Regions from separate parts of the Gordonia ajococcus genome, predicted to be linked through region 2. Evidence: predicted binding sites of a transcription regulator. Region 2 holds the regulator's gene; the other holds the start of a gene.
The links. Region 2 encodes LexA, which represses DNA repair genes until DNA is damaged. Its sites were predicted from a motif close to CGAACANNTGTTCG; they were not measured.
Positions count from the first base shown of each region.

Region 1: a site for LexA is predicted at 5,872-5,885, ahead of GAA2_RS14250 (HNH endonuclease signature motif containing protein). Genes of this name have one in related genera too.

Region 1 covers NZ_CP052884.1:3,144,003-3,152,381, forward strand. The annotation lists gene smc (chromosome segregation protein SMC) at 1-3,527, opposite strand, end outside; gene GAA2_RS14240 (acylphosphatase) at 3,572-3,853, opposite strand; gene GAA2_RS14245 (OsmC family protein) at 3,857-4,315, opposite strand; gene GAA2_RS14250 (HNH endonuclease signature motif containing protein) at 4,419-5,813, opposite strand; gene mutM (bifunctional DNA-formamidopyrimidine glycosylase/DNA-(apurinic or apyrimidinic site) lyase) at 6,001-6,861, opposite strand; gene rnc (ribonuclease III) at 6,874-7,614, opposite strand; gene GAA2_RS14265 (YceD family protein) at 7,607-8,308, opposite strand; gene GAA2_RS14270 (DivIVA domain-containing protein) at 8,351-8,379, opposite strand, start outside.
Region 2 covers NZ_CP052884.1:2,992,159-3,000,537, reverse strand. The annotation lists gene GAA2_RS13530 (fructose-specific PTS transporter subunit EIIC) at 1-316, opposite strand, end outside; gene pfkB (1-phosphofructokinase) at 376-1,341, opposite strand; gene GAA2_RS13520 (DeoR/GlpR family DNA-binding transcription regulator) at 1,338-2,108, opposite strand; gene GAA2_RS13515 (phosphoenolpyruvate--protein phosphotransferase) at 2,243-3,943, shown strand; gene lexA (transcriptional repressor LexA) at 3,921-4,628, opposite strand; gene GAA2_RS13505 (LysM peptidoglycan-binding domain-containing protein) at 4,865-5,431, shown strand; gene nrdR (transcriptional regulator NrdR) at 5,531-5,998, shown strand; gene hrpA (ATP-dependent RNA helicase HrpA) at 5,972-8,379, opposite strand, start outside.

The DNA.
Region 1 (8,379 bases), 150 kb from region 2:
CCGCGCATGCTGACGCCGTAGAGGGCGTCGGCGATCTCCATCGTGGGCTTCTGATGGGTGATGACGATGAGCTGCGACTTCTCCCGCAACTGCTCGAACAGCTTGATGAGACGGCGCAGGTTGGTGTCGTCGAGCGCCGCCTCGACCTCGTCCATGACGTAGAACGGCGACGGGCGGGCGCGGAAGATCGCGACCAGCATCGCGACCGCGGTCAGGGACTTCTCCCCGCCCGACAGCAGCGACAGCCTCTTCACCTTCTTACCCGGCGGCCGGGCCTCCACCTCGATGCCGGTGGTCAGCATGTCGTTGGGTTCGGTCAGCACGAGTCGACCCTCACCGCCGGGGAACAGCGTCTGGAAGACCTGGCCGAACTCGCGCTCGACGTCGGCGTAGGCCTCGGTGAACACCTGCAGGATGCGGGCGTCCACGTCCTCGACGACGTCGAGCAGGTCCTTGCGTGCGGCCTTGACGTCCTCGAGTTGTGAGGACAGGAAGTTGTAGCGCTCCTCCAGCGCCGCGAACTCCTCGAGTGCGAGCGGGTTGACCTTGCCGAGCGTGTTGAGGTCTTTCTGCGCCTTCTTCGCCCGGGCTTCCTGGGTGGCGCGGTCGTACGGCATGGGTGCCGGGGCCACCACCTGTTCGCCCCGGCCCTTGGCCTCCTCGTACTCCTGCATCTCCAGGGCCGAGGGCGGCATCGGGACGTCCGGACCGTATTCGGCGATCAGGTCGTCTGGCGACATCGCGAACGTCTCGAGAATCTGCTCCTCGAGCTGCTCGATCCTCAGCGCCACCTGGGCACGGGCCACCTCGTCACGATGCACGGTGTCGCGCAACGAGTTCAGCGTGGTGGTCAGCTCCCCGGACTTCAGGCGCAGCTCGTCGAGGGTCGCCGAGCGCGCGACCCGGAGCTCCTCGAGCTCGTCGCGGCCCGCCTGCGCCGACGCGACCGCCGCCGCGAGACGCTCGGCGACCTGGGCGCCGGCCCGCTCGACGGCCACCGCCACCCCCGCGGCCTGTCGCCGGATCTCGTCCTGACGACGTGCCCGCTCGCGGGCCTCCCGCTCACGCTGGGCGGCGCGACGCAGCGAATCGGCCTTGCCACGCACCGACGAGAGGCGTTCCTCGGCGGTGCGCAGTGCCAGACGCGCCTCCATCTCGGTACCGCGGGCGATCCCGACGGCCGCCGCGGCGGTCGACCGCTCGGAGTCGTCGGCGGCCATCTCCGGACCCGAGTCCGACTCGTCGCGGGCCAGCCGCAGCCGTTCCTCCAGTTCGCGGAGGGACTCCAGGGTCTCGGCGCGACCTTTCTCCAGCAGGTTGCGCTGACGGGTGAAGCGATCGGCCTCCGCCCGGGCGGTGCGGATCTCGTGGCCCAGTCGGGCCATCTGCTCATACGCGGCGCCGACACTGGAATCCGATTCGTGGAGCGCGGCGAGTGCCTCCTCGGCCGCTTCCCGACGTTCCCGCTGTTCGGTGAGTGCCCCGTCGAGTGCGGCCTCCAGCTCTTCGACGCGCCGTCGGGTCGCGGCCAGGTCCTCGGTCGCGGCGTCGATGGCGGACTGCACCTCGAGCGTCGACGGACGCCGCGACGATCCACCCTCGATCGAGGCGGGACCGATGCGGTCACCGGCGTGGGTCACCACGCGCACGCCGAGGCTGCGGGCCAGTTCCAGGCCCCGGGCGGGGTCGTCGACGATGACGGTGTCGGCGAGGACGGTGTCGATCGCGGTGCGGATCTCCGGACCACAGGTCACCGCGGAGGATGCCCAGCGAGCGCCTTCGGGCAAGGCAGCGTCTCGTTGCGGTACGGAGTCGGTGAGGCCGCCGCAGATCAGGGCGGCCCGTCCCCCGTCGCCGGACTTGAGGGCCTCGAGCGCGCGGATGGCCGCCATGCCGTCGACCGTCACGATGCCGTCGACCGCCGGGCCGAGCGCACCGGCGATCGCGGTCTCGAAGCCGGGTTCGACGGTGACCAGCTCCGACATCGGTCCGAGCAGGCCGTCGGGCGCGTTGTCGAGCAGCCAGGCGCCGCCGTCGTTGCGTTCCAGGCCCATGGCGAGGGCCTCGACCCGCGCCGACAGTGAGGCGATGGACTGTTCGGCCTCGCGGTGCTGCGCCTGCAGGGTCGCGACACGTTCGTTGGACAGGTTCAGCGCGGTGACGCACCGCTCGTGGTGCTCGTCGAGGGCCTGCTCGGACGCCTCCAGCTGTGCAAGCTCCCCCGCTGCCGAATCCTGTTGCATGGCAGCGCTTTCGGCACGTTCGGTGGCGTGGGCGATGGCGGCCGTCAGACGGTCGGCCTCGGCGTCGACCCCCTCGGAACGCGTTCGCAGGTTGTCGACCTGTCCCTCGAGACGGGCCAGTCCTTCCCGACGGTCGGCGATCGCCTGGACGGCGGCGAGATGGGCGGCCTCCGCGGCCTCGGCGATCGACTCGCGCTCGCGGAGCACCTCGCGGGCCGTCTCGAGTTGTTCGGCGGCGATCTCGACGCCCTCGGTCAGTTCGGCCTCGAGTTCGGCGGCCTCCAGGGCCTGCTCCTCGAGTTCCTCCGGGTCGGGTCCGGTCGCCTCGGTGGCGGCTTCGCTCAGATAGCGGCTGCGCTCGGCGGCGACCCGCCGGGTCGCGTCGACGCGCTCGGCCAGGGCCGACAACCGGAACCAGGCGCGGCTGGCCGCCGCGGCCGCCGGGGTGACCTCGGCGAGATGCTGCTCGTGTTCGGTCACCTCGGCATTGGCGCGATCGAGTTCCGCGGCCACCTCGTCCTGGCGGCGCCGCACCTCGTCCTCGACGGCGGCGTGTTCGGCCATCTCGGCGCGCCGGATGACCAGGTCGTCGGCGGCGAGGCGCAGTCGGGCGTCGCGGAGGTCGGCCTGGACGGTCTGCGCGCGGCGGGCGACCTCCGCCTGCCGGCCGAGCGGCTTGAGCTGGCGTCGCAGTTCGGCCGTGAGGTCGGTCAGGCGCGCCAGGTTGGCCTGCATCGCGTCGAGCTTGCGGACCGCCTTTTCCTTGCGCTTGCGGTGTTTGAGGACGCCGGCCGCCTCCTCGATGAACGCGCGACGGTCCTCGGGACGCGACTCGAGGATCGCCGACAGACGACCCTGACCGACGATGACGTGCATCTCGCGGCCGATACCGGAATCGGAGAGCAGCTCCTGAACGTCCATGAGGCGACAGGTACTGCCGTTGATCTCGTATTCGCCCGCGCCGTCGCGGAACATGCGGCGGGTGATCGAGACCTCGGAGTACTCGATCGGGAGCGCGCCGTCGGCGTTGTCGATGGTGAGGGTCACCTCCGCACGTCCCAGCGGCGGACGTCCGGAGGTGCCGGCGAAGATCACGTCCTGCATCTTGCCGCCGCGCAGCGCCTTGGCGCCCTGCTCGCCCATGACCCAGGTCAGGGCGTCGACGACATTGGACTTACCGGAGCCGTTGGGGCCGACGACGCACGTGATACCCGGCTCGAAGCGCAGGGTCGTCGCCGAGGCGAACGACTTGAAGCCCTTCAGGGTCAGGCTTTTGAGGTGCACGACGGTACAGAGTACTCACCATCGCGATGGGTTTCGGGCAACGCTCACCGTTCGAGGAAGCCGGTCAGGTCTCCGCGCGCGGGGTCGAGGCTGTCGACGACGAGATCGACCCGCCCCGGGGTCTCTCCCGACCGGAGCGCGTCGAGCAGCTCCAGGACTTTGTCGCGGGACCCCTCGGCCACGACGTGCACGCGTCCGTCGGGCTGATTGGACGCGTAACCGACCAGACCGAGCTCCAGCGCCCGTGACCGCGTCCACCACCGGAACCCCACGCCCTGGACGTGTCCGTGGACGAACGCGGATAACCGGACGGGGTCGGCACTCATGACTCAGTCCGTCACGATCTTCAGGTCGACCTCGGCGCCGGCCTTGATGGTGCGGCCGACCGTGCACACCGCGTCGATGGCGCGCTCGACGACGACGAGCAGCCGCTGTGCGGCATCGGGGTCGAGTTCGGAGAGGTCGACCTCGAGGATCTCCTCGATCCGCGGGTACACCTCGTTCTCGCGGTCGGCGTCGCCGCTGACCCGGATGGTGGCGTCGTAGTCGTCGCCGAGGCGGCGCGACAGCGGCCGGTCCGAGGACAGGCCGGTGCAGGCCGCGAGGGCGATCTTGAGCAATTCGCCCGGCGTGAAGACGCCGTCGACGTCCTGCGAGCCGATCAGCACCTCGGCACCGCGCGAGCTGCGCCCGGTGTACCGGCGGGTCCCGGTGCGCTCGACCCAGAGGTCGGTGCGCGCGGGCTCCGCAGCCTGGGCCGGGGCGGCGGTGTTCTGTTCGATCGTCATGCTGGGATGAGTCCTCTCAGGCGGCGGGGCGGCGCTGGCACCGCAGACCATAGTAAGAGCCGGGGATCAGTAAAGATTCCCCAACCAGTCGCGCCCGACGTCGTCAGGCAGCTGCCGCCTCTCGGCTCGCGTTGCGTTCTTTCCATTCCCACACCGCGTAGATCACCTCGGTCGCATACCCGAGGTCGAGCTTGCCGCCACCCACAGGCACCGTCGCATCCGCCGCCACCCGCTCGTCCGGCGACCACTGCCCCGGCGCGCGTGTCGCGGGGCTCACGTCGATCACCGAACCACCCGGCCCGTGGAACGAAAAACGTTGCGACCCATGAGCGGTGATGCTGAACTCACCCCGATGCAGCGCACGGTGACAGCTTCCACACAACAGAATCAGGTTGTCCAACCCGGTCTCCCCACCGGCTGACCAGAACACCACATGATGGGCGTGCAGATGCCGTGTGCGTTCACAGCCGGGCATCTGACAGCACCGGTCCCTCACGAACAACGCCCTGACCAGTGCCCTGTTCGGCGTTCGCGACTTACGCCCCAGCCCCAGCAACGCCAACTTCCCTGGAGCTCCGGACACCCTGCTGGACAACACCTTCCGAACCGCAGCACCACAGTGCGCCTCCTCCAGTTCGGCCTCCGACAGCGCCGGCCCGTCATCGAGGTGGGCCTGTTCTCCACCCTCGTCGGTATGGATCAGGATCTCGGCTCCCGGCGCGAGATCAGGCATCGCGATCCCGTCGTGCACCATGTCGGCCATCGCCACCACCGCCGGCGCCAGATTCGACGGCACATTCCGCCACAGGTCCCGGCGATTCGCCGGCCTGACCTCGGAGTCCCGTTCACCATCCACGGTTTCCAACTCACCCGCAGCGTTCCGCGGAACGCTCGACACCGCGGGCAGATCCGCATCGTCGAAGGTCCGGGTGCGCTCGTACTCGGCACGGACCACACCGGCCAGGAACCGGGCACCATCAAGCGGAGACAACCTCAGCGACACAGACAAGGAGCCATCCGCATTCCACTTGCACCGGCCCGTCGACTCCGCCGGGGTGCGATTCTCCGGCTCGATGCCACGATCCCGATCGATCTGTCCCATCGCACGTACCGCCCGCTCCAGCTGCGACGCCGTGCACGACGACGCCAGGTTCACCAGCTCCTTCTCACGCAACGGGGTCGCCACCCGCGTCAGCGCCCGCACCTTCGAATACGACAACCGCCCCGCACCGAACGCCTGCCGAATCAGCGGTAACTCCGTCAGAGCCTTCGCCACCCGGACCTGCTCCTGCGCTGTGCGTTGAGAGACACCCGCCTTCCACGACAACCAGTGTGCGAGCGAATGAATACCCGGCCCCCTCCACGACTGCCGCTCATCCAACTCCGCAACCAGAGACAAGAACTCGGCCGTGAGCGCGGTGATCTGCGCGGCATAACCCAGCACTCTGCTTTCCAACGCCTCATCGGACAGAGACGCCGGATCCGCGCCATCGAACATCGACGACACATTCTCACCGTGCAATACCGAAACAGACACCCCAAGCCCCCCAGCTGTTCGAACGGATATGCGAACAACTTAGCGGCGCCCACCGACAAAACAGCTGGTCACGTCGCGTCGCGCGTTCCGCGGAACGCTCATCACGTTTCACCGGACGCGTCAGAGCTGCGCAGGAAGTGTCAGTGACTCAACGTGCACGGCGCCGAGGCACGGTCTGGCACTTCGGGCAGAAGTAAGAGCTGCGGTTCATGAACGATTCCCGGCGCATCAGCGTCCCGCACCGGCGGCACGGCAGCCCCTCGCGTCCGTAGGCGTTGAGCGAGCGTTCGAAGTAGCCCGACTGGCCGTTGACGTTGACGTACAGCGCGTCGAAGGACGTACCCCCGACCTCTACCGCCTCGGTCATCACCGCGGTCGCCGCATCGATCAGTTCGAGGAGCTTCTTGCGCGAGATCGTCTCCGCGATACGTGCGCCGTGCAGTCGCGCACGCCACAGCGCCTCGTCGGCGTAGATGTTGCCGACCCCGGAGATGACGGTCTGATCGAGCAGGACGCGCTTGATCTCGGAGTGCTTGGCCCGCATCCGGGTCACCACTGCTGCCGCGTCGAAGGCGGGATCGAACGGATCGGGCGCGATGTGCGCGACCGACACCGGGATGTCGTCCACATAATCGTCGAGATGCCATCCGCCGAACGTGCGCTGGTCGACGAAGCGCAGTTCGTTGTCGTCGTCGAGGGTGGCGCGGATGCGGAGGTGGGTGTGGTCGGGTGCCCCATTGCGGGCGATGAGCATCTGTCCGCTCATGCCTAGGTGTACGACCAGGGCGACACGATCGGCGTCGTCGGCGAGGTCGATCCACATGTACTTGCCGCGGCGCCGCACCCCGGTGACGTGTTTGCCGGCCAGACGTCCGATCAGATCGGGTTCACCGCCGACATGACGACGGGCGGCACGCGGGTGCAGTACCTCGACCGACGTCACCGTCCGCCCGGTCAGGTGCTTCTCGAGACCCATTCGCACGGTCTCGACCTCGGGTAGTTCAGGCATGTACGCCGAATCTCAGGACGCAGCGGTGTCGGACGCGGCAGCGCGTTCGGTGAGTGCCGTCCACGCGAGGGCCGCCGCCTGCTGCTCGGCCTCTTTCTTGGTGCGTCCGACGCCCTCGCCCAGGTTCTCCCCCGCGACCATCGCGATCGCGGTGAACTCCTTGTTGTGGTCCGGTCCGGTGGACGAGATCTGGTACTGCGGCGGGCCGTAACCGCGTTCCGAGCTCAGCTCCTGCAGCGAGGTCTTCCAGTCCAGCCCCGCGCCGAGTTGCCCGGCCTTCTCGATGCGTTCGTCGAAGAGCCGCAGGATGATCCGCTGCGAGGTCTCCAGCCCGTGACTGAGAAACACTGCGCCGAACAGCGATTCGAGGCCGTCCGCGAGGATCGAGTCCTTGTCGCGGCCGCCGGTCATCTCCTCGCCGCGGCCGAGATACAGGTACTTGCCCAGGCCGCCCTCGTCGCCGAGCCCCCGCGCCACGTCGGCGAGCGCGTGCATGTTCACCACGCTGGCACGGATCTTGGCGAGCTCACCCTCCGGGCGGTCCGGGAATCGGAGGTACAGGCGTTCGGTGATCACCACACCGAGAACGGAGTCCCCGAGGAACTCGAGGCGCTCGTTGGTCGGCAGCCCGCCGTGCTCGTAGGCGTAGGAGCGGTGCGTGAGCGCCAGTGTCAGAAGGTGTTCGGGGATGTCGGTGTCGAGAGCGGCGAGTAGCGCGGCACGACGACCGTCCTCGCGAGTGGTCTCAGTCACGACGTTCCTGATCGCCCGGTTTGTCCCCGTCCGACGTGTCCCCGTCCGACGTGTCGCCGTCCGGCTTGTCGTCGCCGGTGAGCTCGGAGAACTTGTTCGCGAGACCGGCCCACCGAGGGTCGATCAGCTCGTGCGCGTGGCCGGGTTCGGCGACCGCCAACCGGATACCGCACACCTGGCAGAGCCCGGGGCAGTCCGGTGAACACAGCGGCGACATCGGGAGTTCCAACGCCACCGCGTCGATGATCGCCTGTTCGAGATCGATGCGGTCGTCGACGATGCGGTGCACATCGTCTTCCTCGGTAGTCTGCTCGGTCACACTGTCCGGGTACGCGAACAGTTCGGTGAGGAACACCGTCACCGTGCCGTCGATCGGCTCGAGGCAGCGCGAACACTGCCCCGCGGTCTCGCCGCACGCGGTGCCGGTCACCAGGATTCCCTCGCTCACCGACTCGAGCCGGAGGTCGAGATCGACGTCCGAGCCGGCCGGGATGCCGATCATCTCGACTCCGAGCTTGTCCGGGGTCGCCACCGTCCGGTGCACCTCTGACATGGTGCCCGGGCGACGACCCAGCGACCGGACGTCGAGGACGAAGGGATCGCGCCGTGGCGCGGAATCGGGACCGTGCGACGGTTCTGATGTCACAGCATGATCAGACACAAACTGCACCATACGCTCGCGATCGCGAATCATCGACTGACGCCACCGTGTGTGCCGGGTCGGTCGCCCGACCGGTCAGACCGCCAGCGGGGATCCCTGGTCAC
Region 2 (8,379 bases):
CGGGGGCGGCGATGAGGAAGACGAGGTCGGCCGGCCCGTCGGGTGCCCCGAAGTCGACCTGGCGCGACAGTCGCGCCATGGCAAGGCTCGCCGTCGTCACCGATGCGGTGCGCGCGTGAGGGATGGCGATGCCGCCGGGGAGCCCGGTGGCCGACTTGGCTTCCCGCTCGAGTGCCGCGCGGGCCAGATCGGCGGGGTCGGTGGTCCGTCCGGCAGCGGCCAGGGCGTCGGCGAGGGTGGTGATGACGGCGGCGGGGTCTGCACCGGCGTCGACGTCGAGACTCACCGTCTGGGCGGTGATGATCTGCTCGGTCATGGGATGTCCTTCGGCATGGAGAGGGGCGGAGTGGTCGGGTGCCCGGTGGGGGATTCGGTTCAGTTCATCGGGGCGGCCCCGGAGAGTTCCGTGACCGTGACCCCGGACAGGTCGAGGTGGTGGGGGGTGGGGGAGGAGGTGCCCGCCAGTGCGGCGGCGGCCGAACCGTAGGCGACGGCGGACCGCAGACAGTCGGGAGCCGACGCGCCACGCGTCTGCGCGACGAGGAATCCGGCGAGGGAGGAATCACCCGCGCCGACGGTGCTGCGCGGAACGGTGGGTGGCGGCGTCGCGCACCAGACGCCCGCCGCGGTGGCGAGGACCGCGCCCCGTGCCCCGAGCGTGGCCAGCACGGCGCCGCCGATCTGCTCGACGAGCGCCGTGGACGCGGCGACGATGGGACGGAGGTCGTTGCGGGAGAGCGATTCCCGCAACTCTGCCGGATCGGTGCCGGTGAGTTCGGCGAGTTCGTCCTCGTTCGGCTTGATCAGGTCGACTCGTCCGGCGGCGGCCGCACGCAGCGGTGCTCCCGAGGTGTCCACCGCCACGCGGCAACCGGCGGTGACCAGGGCGTCGGCGACGGTCCGATACCAGTCCTCCGGTACGCCGGGCGGCAGTGATCCGCACAGCGTGACCCAGTCCGCGCCGTCCGCGTAGGTGCGGATCAGTGCGCTCAGCGCGGCCAGTTGAGCCGCCGTCAGGCTGACGCCCGGGGCATTGATCTTGGTGGTGGTGCCGTCGGCTTCGGCAATGGTCACGTTCGAGCGCACCTCGCCGTCCACGGGGACCGCGTCGTAGGGGAGTCCGAGCTCGTCGAGGGCGGCGAGCAGCGGGTCGCCCGCACGCGCCGGGAGCAGTGCCCGGGTCGGTAGTCCGGCGGCGGCGACGGTGCGGGCCACGTTGACGCCCTTGCCGCCCGGTTGGGCGCGGACCACACCGGCTCGCTGGACCTCGCCGCGCCGGAGCGGGGTGTCGAGTTCGAGGGTGCGGTCGACGCTGGGATTGGCTGTGACGGTGAGGATCATGCGATCACGACCTCGACGCCGCGGGCGGACAGGGCGGCCGAGAACCTCGGATCGATACCGGAGTCGGTGATCAGGACGTCGATGTCGTCGATGCCGGCGAATCCCGACAGCTCCTCGCGCTCCATCTTCGAACTGTCGGCGAGGACGACGACGCGTCGGGCCGCGGCAACCATCGCCGCCTTCACCGCCGCCTCGTCGGGGTCGGGCGTCGACAGACCGTGCGCTTCGCTGAGGCCGTTGGTGCCGATGAATGCGGTCGTCACGCGCAGCCGTCCCAGTGCGGCGACCGTCTCGGCGCCCACCGTGGCCTGGGTGAGTCCGCGGACGCGACCGCCCAGGGCGTGCAGACCGTCCGCATGGCGGCCGGCGAGCAACCCGGCGATCGGCAGGCTGTTGGTGATCAGCGTCAGATCGCGGTCCCGCGGCATGACCTCCGCGGCACGGAACGTGGTGGTGCCGGCGTCGAAGAGCACCGATCCGCCGTCGGGCGGCAGGAAACGGAGGGCGGCGCGGCCGATGGCGGCCTTCTCCTCGATCTGTTCGGTCTCCCGTTCGGCGATGCCGAGTTCACCGATCACCCGCATCACCTCGGGGCGGACGGCACCGCCGTGGACGCGCTGCAGGTGCCCGCCGCGTTCGAGAACGGCCAGGTCGCGCCGAACCGTCTCGCTGGTCACGTCGAACTTCGCGGCGAGCTCGGCGACCGAGGCGCGCCCTGCGACGCGAACCTCCTCGGCGATGGCCTGCTGTCTCTCCTCGGCGTACACACCGGCTCCGTTCTGATCGTTCCTGCTCACTCGGCCACCGCGAAATGTGGGAATATGTGGCTTTGAATGTTGTAGTAACTGTGTTTACGCCTTTTTATGTTGACAAGTCAAGCCAAATTTGTAACCGTGGTCACATGACGCAGATTCTGACGGGGACGCCGGTCGTCGGTGGTGTGGCTCATGGACCCGCACTGTGGCCGGGACGCCGTCCCGACCACAGTGCGGAGGCGCTCGGCGCCGGTGTCGAGATCTCCGAGGACCAGCGCCCGGAGGAGGTCGCACGATTCACTGCGGCGGCAGGCGTCGTCGCCGCGCGACTCCGTGAGCGCGCGTCGCAGAACACCGGCGTCGCCGCGGAAGTACTCGCCGCCACCGCCGGACTCGCGGAAGACCGCGGCTGGATCGGTGCGGCGTCGGCCCTGATCGCCAGGGGTACGCCGGCACCGTCGGCCGCCGTTGCCGCCACCGAACAGTTCGCCGCGGTGTTCACCAAGCTGGGCGGCCTGATGGCCGAGCGGGTCACGGACCTCAACGACGTCCGCGACCGCGTGCTCGCCGAGCTCCTGGGACTGCCCGAACCCGGGTTGTCCACGCCGGAGGTGCCCTCGATCCTGCTGGCCGACGACCTCGCACCCGCCGACACGGCCGGCCTCGACCCCACCACCACGATTGCCCTCGTGACGCGACTGGGTGGGCCCACCAGCCACACCGCGATCATCGCCCGTCAGCTCGGCATCCCGTGCGTCGTCGCGGTGTCCGGACTCGTCGGGATCGATGCGGGTACGGCGATCCTCGTCGACGGCACCACGGGTGAGATCGCCGTCGACCCCGATGACACCGCCGCGCGAGCCCGAGTCGAGGAGTATCGGCGTCACGCCGCTCGCGTCGCCGGATGGTCGGGTCCGGGTCGCACCGGCGACGGGGTGGAGGTGGCGATCCTGGCCAACGTCGCCGACGGGTCGTCGGCCCGCGCAGCAACCGATCACCCGGTGGAGGGTGTCGGACTGTTCCGTACCGAATTGGCCTTCCTCGAGCGCGCCGAGGAGCCTTCGGTCGACGAGCAGGCGGGCATCTATCGCGAGGTGCTGGACGCTTTCGACGGCCGCAAGGTGGTCATCCGCACCCTCGACGCCGGCTCGGACAAGCCGCTGCGCTTCGTGACCCATCCCGACGAGGCCAACCCGGCACTCGGTGTGCGCGGCGATCGAATCGCCTTGGCGCACCCCGAGATCCGCGCGCGCCAGCTCGACGCGATCGCCCGGGCGGCGCTGGAGGCCGACGCGCAGCCGTGGGTCATGGCCCCGATGATCGCCTCACCCGCCGAGGCGGCGACATTCGCCGCGCAGGTGCGCGAGCGTGGACTCGTCGCCGGTGTGATGATCGAGGTTCCCGCCGCGGCGATCCTGGCCCCGGCGATCCTGGCCGAGGTGGACTTCGTCTCGATCGGCACCAATGACCTCACGCAGTACACGATGGCCGCTGACCGAATGTCCGCCGAGCTCGCATCGCTGACCGATCCGTGGCAGCCGGCCGTGCTGCATCTCGTCGCAACGGTCGCCCGGGCCGGACGTGATCAGGGCAAACCGGTGGGCGTCTGCGGAGAGGCCGCGGCCGATCCGCATCTCGCCTGCGTGCTGGTCGGACTCGGGGTGACCTCGTTGTCGAGCGCTCCCGTCGCGGCGCCCGCGGTCGGCGCCCGGCTCGGCGCGGTCACCCTGGCAACCTGCGAAAACGCGGCGGCGGCCGCGCTGGCCGCCACCGATCCGGCTGCAGCTCGCGCGGCGGTCGCCGCGGTACTCGACAGTGACGAGGTCAGACTCGCCTCATCACGGTGACGACCTTGCCGAGGATGACGGCCTCGTCGCCCGGGATCGGGTCGAACAACTCGTTGTGCGGCATCAGCCAGACATGACCCTTCTGGCGTTTGAAGGTCTTGACCGTGGCCTCGCCGTCGATCATCGCGGCCACGATGTCGCCGTTGTCGGCCACGTTCTGCTGGCGGACGACGACCCAGTCGCCGTCGCAGATCGCGGCGTCGATCATCGACTCGCCGACGACCTTCAGCAGGAACAGCGATCCCTCGCCGACGAGCTCCCGGGGGAGTGGGAACACGTCCTCGACGGCTTCCTCGGCGAGGATCGGTCCGCCTGCGGCGATCCGGCCGAGCACCGGTACGAAAGTGGGTTCGGGCAGTGCTCCGCCGGTCGGCGAGGTCGGCGTCGGGGGTTCGCTCGGCGCGATGTTCACCGCCCGCGGACGGTTGGCATCACGTTTGAGAAGGCCCTTGCGTTCGAGCGTCCGCAGCTGATGGGCGACCGAGGAGGTCGAGGTGAGACCCACCTCGTCACCGATCTCGCGGATGCTCGGCGGGTAACCGCGTTCTCGCACGGATTTGCGGATCACCTCGAGAACTCCGCGCTGCCGCGGCGTCAGCGACGCCTCGGCAGCCGCCATGTCCGCCGGGGTGACGGGCTCGTCGGCGCCCCGCGCTCCGGTGCGCTTACCGCCGTCATCGCTCATGATCGGGTTCCTCTCGATTCCGAACGTGCTGGTAGATCGCTTGTCTTTCGACGAGCCTAGCCGAGAACGCCGACCGCATCAAACATTTGTTCGACGTGTCGCGAGACAATTGTCGGAGTGCCGTGCTACAAATCGAACATCAGTTCATCGAACGGATGATCGACATTCGAACAGTTCGACCGGGACGACGCGGTCCCACTCACGAACACCGTTCGACCGGATACACGGAGGGCACCATGCGCACCGCCACTCTCATCGACCCCGTCCACCTCGACCCCGCCCGGCACGACCCCGCCCGGCACGGCGGTCCCGTCCGCGGCGACGTCCTGGAGCGTCCGCGCCCGACACGTCGGGGAGACGCCCGGCGGCCCGTCGACAACCGTCCGGTGCCGGAATCGGCGGTCCGGGTCCGCCGCGTCGCGTCCACCCAGTGCGCGTCGCCGGTGGGTATGCGCGGTCGTGGACCGGTGGTCCCGGCGTGGCGTCCCGCCGAGGCGGCTCCCGCGGCCGTCATCCGCCGGCGTCGCCGCACGGCGACCGCTGTCCTCGCCGGCGTCGCGCTCGCCCTGGCCGTGTGGGTCATCGCGGTCGTCGGCCAGAACTACGCCGCGTCGGTCACGCCTGCCGCGGTCGGCACCGAGGTCGTGCACGTTCGGTCGGGTGACTCGCTGAGCACGATCGCCTCGCGGGTCGCCCCCGAGATGCCGCGTGAGGCCGTCGTCGACGAGATCATCCAGCTGAATGACCTCGCGTCGAGCGGGCTGCGCGTCGGCCAGCCGCTCCTCACCCCCCGGTACCACTGAGGCCGGGCGGTATCCTCGATGCCACAGGGACCAGCCGAGCACCGGCCCGGCATGCGGCGCGGCTGCATCAGAGCGTCCCGTGACCTGCGTGAGGATACGATGCGCTGCCCCTTCTGCAAGAACGACGACACCAAGGTCATCGACTCGCGTGTCGCTGATGAGGGGCAGGCCATCCGGCGCCGCCGCTCCTGCGTGGAGTGTGGGCGACGCTTCTCGACCGTGGAGAGTGCGGTCCTCTCGGTGGTGAAACGCAACGGCGTCACCGAACCGTTCAGTCGCGAGAAGGTGATGCGAGGTGTCCGGCGCGCATGCCAGGGGCGCCACGTCGCCGAGGACGCTCTCGCCCAGCTCGCCCAGCAGGTCGAGGACACCGTCCGCGCCAGTGGTTCGGCCGAGATCCCCAGCAATGAGGTGGGACTCGCGATCCTGAAGCCGCTGCGGGACCTCGACGAGGTCGCCTACCTGCGCTTCGCGTCGGTGTACCGGTCCTTCGACTCCCTCGAGGACTTCCAGCGCGAGATCGACGACCTCCGGGCCGCTTCAGCCGAGTCGGTCAAGAGTTCGTAGGACCCGCTTCTCCGACACCGGGAACGCGGTGCCCAGCCGTTCGGCGAACAATCCGACCCGCAGCTCCTCGACGAGCCACTGCGCCTCGTCGTTGACGTGCGCTTTCCGGTGTTCGGGTACCTGGGCCAGCCGCTGCGCCCACCGTTCGGTCACGCGGTCGATCACGGCGACTCCGGCCTGATCTCGCGCGGCGGAAGCCGGGAGTGCCGTCAACCGTGCCTCGGCGGCCGCGAGGTAGCGCGGCACGTTCTCCAGATGATGTCGCGGAGTGGCGGCCACGAATCCGTCGAAGACGAGGTTGTCGAGTTGTTCGGCGACGTCGTCGGCGGCGAGCGAACCCGCATGACGGTCGATCGCGGCGCGTACCGGCGCCACCGAGCCGAGCGACTCCACCGCGAGAGAGAAATACTCCGGAGCCGACTCGGTGATCCGTGGACGGATCTTCTCCGTCAGGGTGCGAAACGCCTCGGGTGAACGCACGGCGGACGCGGTCCCGGCGTGAAGGCCGGCGACGACGTCGCGGATCGCCCGGCGTGTGCAGTCGGCCAGCAATGTATCGAGATCCGCATAGGGACTCTGGCTCAACGCCAGCCGGCCGGCGGCGCCGAGCGAACTCGCCACGCGCCGGTGCAGTGGCGGGATCGCCAGGTCGAGGAGCGCGACGATCCCCCTCTCCGCCAGGCGATCTCGGGCCTGCTCCGACACCGCGTCGATCACGACCACCCCGCGTGTACGTCCGGCGTCGTCGGTGATCGCGTCGACGGTCGGGTACCTGGTGAGGCGCTGACCGGCGATGTCGACGGTCCGCTGCGCGGCGAGAGTGCCGATGCCGTCGTCGGTCCAGCTGCGATACAGCGTGCGTTTCACCGTCTTCGACGCCGCGGGCGTCGTCGCACGCTGAAGCTCGTCGATCGAGTCGGCACGCGCGGTGATCCGTCCGTCGTCGTCGGCGACCGCGAAATGCATCCGCAGATGGAGGGGAATCCGGTCGAGGTCGAAATCGGCGGCGGTGACCGTCATCTGGGTGATCGTGGTGAGTTCGCGGGCGAGCCCGACCGCGAGCGGTTCGCTGCGAGGCGTGAGACGGGCCAGCGCCAGGTCGGCGAACCGCTGGGCGGGGGACATCGACTTGCGCAACCTCTTGGGCAGCGATTTCACCAGTGCGGTGGCCAGTTCCGACCGCATCCCGGGCACGGACCAGTCGAAGCCCGCCGACCGGACGTGGGGCAGCAGTGCGCGCGGGATGATCACGGTGACACCGTCATCGGGTGCGCCGGGTTCGAACCGGTAGCGGAGCTCGAGTCGGGTGTCGCCCTGCTGCCACGCACCCGGATAGTCGGTCGGTGCGGCCTCGGCGGTTGCCGTGACATCCTCGGGCTTGAGGTCCAGAAGGGCAGGATCGCTGCGCCGTGCCTTCTTCCACCACGTGTCGAAGTGACGTGCGGAGGTGACCTCGGCGCCGACCCGGTTGTCGTAGAACTCGAAGAGCTGATCCTCGGTGATCACGAGTCCGCGTTCGCGCCTACGGTTCTCGACGTCGGCGGCGGCCTCGAGGAGGGCGCGGTTGCGTTCGAAGAACGGGTGCTGGGTACGCCAGTCTCCCTCGACGAGGGCATGGCGGATGAACAGCTCGCGCGAGACGACCGGGTCGATGGGACCGTAGTCGACGCGGCGACGGGCGACGAGGGTGACGCCGTAGAGGGTGACCCGCTCGTACGCCATCGCGGCGCCACGTTTCGACGACCAGTGCGGCTCGCTGTGCGTGCGTTTGACCAGATCCCCGGCCAGTTTCTCCGCCCACAACGGATCGATCCCGGCGACCGTGTGCGCGAACAGCCGGGAGGTCTCCAGGACCTCCGCGGCCATGATGAACGCCGGCGGTTTCTTGGCCAGCGGCGACGCCGGGAAGATCATGAGCGTCGTGTTCCGCGCCCCGGTGAATTCACGACCCTCGGTGTTGCGGACCGCGATGTTGCTGAGCAGACCCGACAGGATCGCGCGGTGGACGGCATCGGCGTCGACCTGCGGCAACTCCTCGCCGGCCGGACGCACGGGCCAGTCGAGATCCTTGACGATCTCGGTGAGCTGACGGTGCAGGTCCCGCCACTCCCGGATGCGCAGGAAGTGCAGGAACTCCCGCTCGCACATCCGCCGGAACCTGCTGCCGGACAACTCCTTGCGCTGTTCGTCCAGGTATCGCCACAGTTCGACGTAGGACAGGAAGTCCGACTGCGGCACGACGAATCGACGATGGGAGGCGTCGGCCGCCTCGCGATGTTCGGCCGGCCGTTCGCGCGGATCGGGCAGCGACATCGCGGACGCGATGACCAGCAGGTGGTCGAGGCAGCCGAGTTCGCGACCCGCGATCAGCATGCGGGCGA